Regions from separate parts of the Variovorax sp. RA8 genome, predicted to be linked through region 2. Evidence: riboswitches for the same ligand, from Rfam matches in the RefSeq annotation. Region 2 holds a riboswitch; the other holds the start of a gene.
What was found. Region 2 has a riboswitch for glycine ahead of gcvT (glycine cleavage system aminomethyltransferase GcvT). Riboswitches for the same ligand answer to the same signal wherever they lie in the genome.
Positions count from the first base shown of each region.

Region 1: it holds a riboswitch for glycine, as region 2 does, so the genes downstream of both, E5P3_RS03390 (D-amino acid dehydrogenase) here and gcvT (glycine cleavage system aminomethyltransferase GcvT) in region 2, are expected to answer to the same signal.

Region 1 is NZ_LR594662.1:709,280-712,679, forward strand. Features, by position in the region: gene E5P3_RS03390 (D-amino acid dehydrogenase) at 1-1,166, opposite strand, end outside; glycine riboswitch at 1,260-1,367, opposite strand; glycine riboswitch at 1,372-1,476, opposite strand; gene E5P3_RS03395 (FAD-dependent oxidoreductase) at 1,517-2,761, opposite strand; glycine riboswitch at 2,842-2,949, opposite strand; gene E5P3_RS03400 (helix-turn-helix domain-containing protein) at 3,089-3,400, opposite strand, start outside.
Region 2 is NZ_LR594662.1:3,150,760-3,154,159, reverse strand. Features, by position in the region: gene E5P3_RS14805 (TRAP transporter large permease) at 1-569, shown strand, start outside; gene E5P3_RS14800 (hypothetical protein) at 844-1,731, shown strand; glycine riboswitch at 1,751-1,853, shown strand; glycine riboswitch at 1,866-1,974, shown strand; gene gcvT (glycine cleavage system aminomethyltransferase GcvT) at 2,011-3,183, shown strand; gene gcvH (glycine cleavage system protein GcvH) at 3,240-3,400, shown strand, end outside.

The DNA.
Region 1 (3,400 bases), 2.4 Mb from region 2:
TGGCCGGTGTTGAGAAACAGGTTGGGCAGGCGCGTCCGGCCGATCAGCGGCACGTTGCTCGGCGTGGCGGGGCGCAGGCCGGTCCAGAACTGCGCCCGTGTGGTGTCGCCAGCGCCGGGGAAGAGTTCTTCCACGCGCCGCACGATGGCTTCGCAGCGCACGCGGTTGAGGTCGCGGTCGTAGCCGTTGAGTTCGGCCGTGCCTGCAATGCGCAGCCGGTCGCCGCTTTCCGAGGTGTAGCGCGAGAAGACGAGCTTGTATTCGTCGTCGGTCAGCGAGACCTGGTGCGCCTTCGAGGCGTCCTTCACCGGCAGCGTGACCGAGTAGCCCTTGGCCGGGTAGATCGGCAACCGGATGCCGAGCGGCGCGGCATGGAGCGGGGACAGCGAGCCCATCGCCAGCACCACGGCATCGCCGCGGATGCGCTGGAATCGGCCCTCGCTATCGGTGGCTTCGACATGGTCGATGCGCCCGCCCGCTTCGCGCAGCGCGGTGACGGTGTGGCTCATGAGGAACTGCACGCCGTCGGCCACGGCCAGCGCGACCAGTTCCCGCGCGAAGCGGTTGGCATCGCCGGACTCGTCCTCGGCCGTGTAGGTGGCGCCGGCCAGCCGCGGCCGGATGTGGGCCAGAGCCGGCTCGATGCGGACTGCTTCGTCGGCCGAAACCACGCGGCGCTCGCAACCCAGGGCCCGCATCTGCTCGGCCGGCTTCAGGGCGGCGTCGAATTCTTTCTGCGTCGTGTAGAAGTGCAGGATGCCCTGGGTGCGCTGGTCGTATTGCAGTCCCTTGTCGCGGCGCAGCTGCTGCAGCAGCTCGCGACTGTAGGTCCCCAGGCGCACGATCTGCTCGATGTTGCGCTGGGTGCGCGCAGGCGTGCACTCGCGCAGGAAGGCCAGGCCCCAGAGCCACTGGCGCAGGTCGGCGCGCAGGCGGAAGAGCAGCGGCGCATCTTCCTTGCCCAGCCATTGCAGCAGTTTGAGCGGTGCACCAGGATTGGCCCAGGGCTCGGCATGGCTGACCGAGATCTGGCCGCCGTTGGCGAAGCTGGTTTCGGCGGCTGGCGTGGCCTGCCGGTCGATCACGGTCACTTCGTGGCCGAGTTGGCGGAGGTAGTAGGCCGAGGTGACGCCGAGCAGGCCGGCGCCGAGAACGATCACGCGCATTGCAGGAACCTTTCAGGTTGCAGCGCTCGGACGTGGGGAAGGCAACGGCAGCTTGTGAAGAAAGAGAAAGCAACCGGCGCACGCGTCCGAGTTGCCGCTCCCCCTGTCCTCGGTACCTGAGAGATTCATCCGCTGCGCCCGCAGCGGATTTGCTCCTTCGGTGCATCGCGCGTGGCGCGATGGCTCTCCAGACGGCTCTGACAGTTGGTGCAGTACAGGCTCATCGTTGCGAGCCGACCTGAGCGTTTATGGGAGTTTGCGCCTTCGGTGGGGCCGTCTTGACGTCGACCCGCTCTCCTGCAGTGCTGCGGATTGTAGGTGGCCCTTTGCGCCCTACCAAGCGCAGCCTGCTACAAGCGGCGGAAGGCGAACTCCAGTTCCGGTCGCAGGCCGCTCACGATGCGCGCGATGGACTTGCCGGCGCCGCAGGCGTTGATCCAGCCGCGCGCGCCCGGCGCGGAGTTGAGGAAGAGATTGCGCAGTCGGGTCTTGCCGATGGTCGGCAGGCCGCTCCTGCTCACCGCGTGCAGGGCCGTCTCGAAGCCGGCCTGGCCGGCGTCCACGGCGCCCGGCAGCATCTTCTCGACCCGGAGCAGCATCGCTTCGAAGCACTCCGGGTCGGACTCGCTCCCGGCGCCGGCCTTGGCGTGCACGGTCGTAGACACCCGCAGGCAGTCGCCGGCCGGTGTCTCGACGCGGCGAATGCGCAGCCGGCCCTGCCAATCGCGCAGCGCCATGCGCGGAGCGCGCGCCGGATCCTTGATCGGCAGGGTGAGGATGTGTTCGCGCATGAAGCGCAGCGGCATCGCGATCCCCAACTGCTCGGCATGCGTCACGCTGGAGGCGCCCAGCGCCAGGACATAAGCCTGGGCCTGCAGCCTGACGGGGCGGCCATGGGCGTCCAGCGCCTTCACATGGTCGATGCGGCCGGCGCCCTCGTGCAGCGAGAGCACCTGGTGCCGCGTCAGGAAGCGCACGCCCGCCGCGCGGCACAGGAAGATGAGGCCCGCGGCAAACTGGGCCGGATCGCGCGACGGGTCGTCGAGCGCATGGGCCGCGCCCGCCAGCGCCTCGCGCGCGCCGCTCAGCGCGGGTTCGAGCGCGAGCGCGTCCTCTGCCGAGAGCAGCCGCTCCTCGCAGCCCAGCGCGTCCCAGCGGGGCTGGCGCGCCAGGCGGCCCTCGAAGGCGTTGGCATCCGTGTAGAAGCTCAGCACGCCCGCATTGCGCGCGCCGCCGGACACGCCGACCTCATCGCGCAGGGCGCGCGCGCTGGCGCGGCTGTAGGCACCCAGCCGCACCAGGTGCTCGAGGGGATTGAAGCGGGGCGAGGGGCCGAACGCGTGGTCGAGCCATCGGCCCACGCGACCGCGCAGCTGGCGTCGAAGCGCCTTCCAGCCGGCCTGCGTGGGCCAGGCGAGGGACGACTGCTGGAGAAGCCGGGCGGCATCCGGCGAGAGGCCGGCGGCGGCGAGGCCGCGGGCCTTGGCCCCGGGCGTCGCATGCCGGTCGATCACGGTCACTTCGTGGCCCAGCTGCTGCAGGTAATAGGCCGATGTGACGCCGAGCAGGCCGGCGCCGAGTACGAGCACGCGCATGTCCGAATCCTTATGGGATGGCATGAACGGCGAGCCGCGGCACCCGGTTTGGGAGGCGCCTGGACCCGGGTTCCAGTTTTGCCGCTCCCCCTGTCCTTGGTGCCTGAGAGATTCACCCGCTGCGCTGTCGCAACGGATTTGCTCCTTCGGCGCATCACGCGGGGTGATGACTCTCCAGTCGGCGATTGACGAAGGCAGCAGTGATCGAACCGCGTGGGTCTACCGCTTGGGCGTTCATGGGAGTTTTCGCCGACGGTGGGATGGCGGGCATCCGCTTACCTGCTGCAAGCGGGGATTCTAGCTTGAAACCGGTTTCTTGGACGGTTGTCACGAACGGCGCAGGCGGGTGAACAGCTCGAATTCCCAGTTGCGCATGCCCAGCAGCAGCGTGTAGCCCTCGCGTTCCTTGGGGGAGAGCTTCTGGTCGGTCTGGTGCTGCTGTGCGAAATCCTGCGCCACGCGCTGCAGGCGATCGAGGAAGGCCGGCGCCAGGGACTTGCTGATCGATCCGTGTACCAGCAGCAGGCCCTCGGCCGGCCCGTCGAAACCCCCGCGGTAATAGTCCAGCACCACGTTCTCGCGGAAGAAGTCCATCACCGGCCCGTGCGGGCGCCAGCGGAAGGTCTTGGCCAGCTTGAG
Region 2 (3,400 bases):
AGGCCTCGGCCGTGGCCGTGCTCTACGCGCTCGTCGTCGGCATGCTGATCTACCGCGAGATCAAGCTGCCGCAACTCTATGCGGTGCTGCGCAAGTCGGTGATCTCGTCGTCGGTGATCATGTTCATCATCGCCAACGCAGGGCTGTTCGCCTTCCTGATCACGCGCGCCGGCGTGCCGGAGGCCATCGGCCATTGGCTCGAGGCCGTGCTGCAGTCGCCGGCCATGTTCCTGCTCGGCGTCAACGCGGCGCTCTTCATCATCGGCATGTTCATCGAAACCAGCGCGGCCATCATCGTGCTGGCGCCGATCCTTGCTCCTGTCGCCATGCACTTCGGCATCGACCCGGTGCACTTCGGGCTGGTGATGGTGGTCAACCTGGCGCTGGGCATGATCACGCCGCCCTTCGGCGTCAACCTGTTCGCGGCCTGCACGGTGGCGCGCATCTCGCTGGACCGCATCGTCGGGCACCTGGTGCCCTTCGTGCTGGTGATCCTGGCCTGCCTGATGGTCATCACCTACGTGCCGGGCATTTCGCTGGGGCTGCGCGATCTCGTTTATGCGAAGTAGCCGCGCGGGTGTCCTCGATCCGCGATCGCATCCTGCGCCTGCTGCCGGCGGAGCAGGCCCTGCACCGAGAACAACATGGGGTTACAGCGTGGATCGCGACACGGCGTCTTCGCTGACAAACGACACCCCTTCTTCTTGAATAGGCTCTGAAGGGTTGCAGCCGCTTCTCGCGGCCAGCGCCGCCGTTTGCCGCATTGAAGCGGTAACATCTTGCGCGGCCGCGACCGTTTTCCTTCTCTCCCCTGCACGCATGACAAGCTACGGTTTCGTTCACTTGGAGTTTGGCGATCAGCACCGCGACCGTTCGCTCCAGGTGCTGGAAAAATTGCGAACCCGCCTGGCCCAGGACGGCGACCGCTTCTCGAGTGTGATCGTCGACAACGCCCGTGCCAGGCCAGCCGAAAGCGCGACCGGCATGGCCTCCGAGCAGGGCCTGGTGGTCCCCGGCGACAACAGCAACCGGGAGTTCTCCGGCTGGGACAGCGGCATCGAAACCCTGCTCGCTCGCGGCGAGCAGCCCGACGTCTGGCTGTTCTCGAACGACACGGTCGCCCTCAACCACGCCTGGAGCGAGCGCCGGCTGGAACGCTTCGGCGGCGAGATCCGCAAGCTGGCGCTGCATCCGGGCCCGTGGCTGTTCGGCGAGATCAACGACTTCCCGCGCTCGACCATGACCCCCATGGGGCCGCTGCTCGAATGGGTATCGACCTACTGCTTCGCGATGAACGACACGCTGCGCCATCGGCTCGGCACCCTGTCGCCCGGCAACGCGCTGCTGGATTCGCTGGTCAACGAGCGCTTCGAACCGGGCCGGGGCGTATTCCGCGACCATGTGGGCGAGGCCTATGTCGATTTCGTGTCCGCCTGGCTCATCAGCGACGACGGCCAGGGCGTGCAGAAGAAGCGCCGCTTCAAGTGGGACCACGAATGGCACAAGGCCAACCCGCTCGGGCCCGACAACTTCGAGGACCTGCGCATGAAGGCGCGCTGCTGCCTGTCGGAGCACATGCTGAGCCTGCGCGCCCGGCAACTGGGCGCCGACATCCGCTCGCCCTACGACGCCCGCAATGCACGGGAGCACATCCGGCGCTCCCTGCAGTTCCTCTCGGACAAGCTGTGGGAGAAATTCCTGCTGCGCCGGCTGCGGCTGGAACGGTCGTAGGGCCTGTTTCGTTTTACACTCTTCCGAGTCAGGAGAGAGCTTCGCATCGCGGGGCCGCCGAAGGCGCAGGGCCCATCGAACGAAAGGCCCGAACGCTCAGGCAAAAGGACTGACGAGGCGCCCGTGTTTCCGGGCGTTTCCTTGCTGGAGAGAGGCGGCTTTGCTTGAGTGAAGCCGCCCACCGAAGGAGCAAACCTCGATCGTGGGGCGAATCTCTCAGGTAAAGCGGACAGCAGGGGTGGCCCATGGCTTGAACGCCATGGATCCGGACTGCCCCTGATGGAGAGTGCCTTGGCCTCCGCTTCCGACGATCTGCAAAAGACCCCGCTGTACGACCTGCATGTGGCGCTCGGCGCCCGCATGGTGCCCTTCGCCGGCTATTCGATGCCCGTGCAGTATCCCGCCGGCCTGATGGCCGAGCACAAGCACACGCGCACGGCCGCGGGACTCTTCGACATCTCGCACATGGGCCAGCTGCGCCTGGTCGGGCCCGACGCCGCTGCCGCCCTCGAGACCCTGATGCCGGTCGACGTGATCGGCCTGGCGCCGGGCAAGCAACGCTACGGCCTGCTGCTGAACGACGAGGGCGGCATCCTCGACGACCTGATGTTCTTCAACGAGGGCCACGATTCGATCTTCGTGGTCGTCAACGGCGCCTGCAAGGCCGACGACATCGCGCACATCCAGGCGAAGATCGGCCAGCGCTGCCAGGTGCAGCCCCTGCCCGATCACGCCCTGCTCGCGCTGCAGGGGCCGCAGGCCGCGGCAGTGCTGACGCGCTTGTCACCCGGCATCGAGCGCTTCGTCTTCATGACCGGCGGCGCGGTGCAGATCGACGGCATCGCGGCCTTCGCCACCCGCAGCGGCTACACCGGCGAGGACGGGTTCGAGATCTCGGTCGCCGCCCGCGACGCGGAGGCACTGGCCCGGCTGCTGCTGGCGCAGCCGGAGGTGCAGCCCATCGGCCTGGGGGCACGCAACTCGCTGCGGCTGGAAGCCGGCCTGTGCCTCTACGGCAACGACATCGACACCACCACCACCCCCGTCGAGGCCTCGCTGAACTGGGCGATCCAGAAGGTGCGGCGCAGCGGCGGCGCGCGCGAGGGCGGCTTTCCGGGCGCGGCCCGGGTGCTGGCGCAACTCACGGCCGACACCGGCGCTGCCGGCCATGTCGACCACGAGACGCTCAAGCGCAAGCGCGTCGGCCTGGTGGCGCTGGAGCGCGTGCCGGTGCGCGACGGCACGCTGCTCGAGTCCTTCGAGGGCCTGCCGATCGGCCAGGTGACCAGCGGCCTGCTGGGCCCCACGGTCGACCGGCCCGTCGCGATGGGCTATGTCGCCCTCGCCTACGCCCAGCCCGGCACCCGCCTGCAGGCCATCGTGCGCGGCAAGCCGGTGCCGATGGAGGTCAGCACGCTTCCTTTCGTGCCGGCGCGCTACTACCGTGGCTAGCGCCGCAGCTTCTCTCTTTTCTCTTCCTCCCTTCCCTTCCCCAAGGAGCCATTCCAATGACCATCAAGTACACCAAGGACCACGAGTGGGTGAACGCCGAGGGCGACACCGCCACCGTCGGCATCACGCTGCACGCGCAGGACGCGCTGGGCGACGTGGTCTTCGTCGACCTGCCGCAGGTCGGCCAGGGCTATGCCCAGGGCGAGGTTGCGGGCGT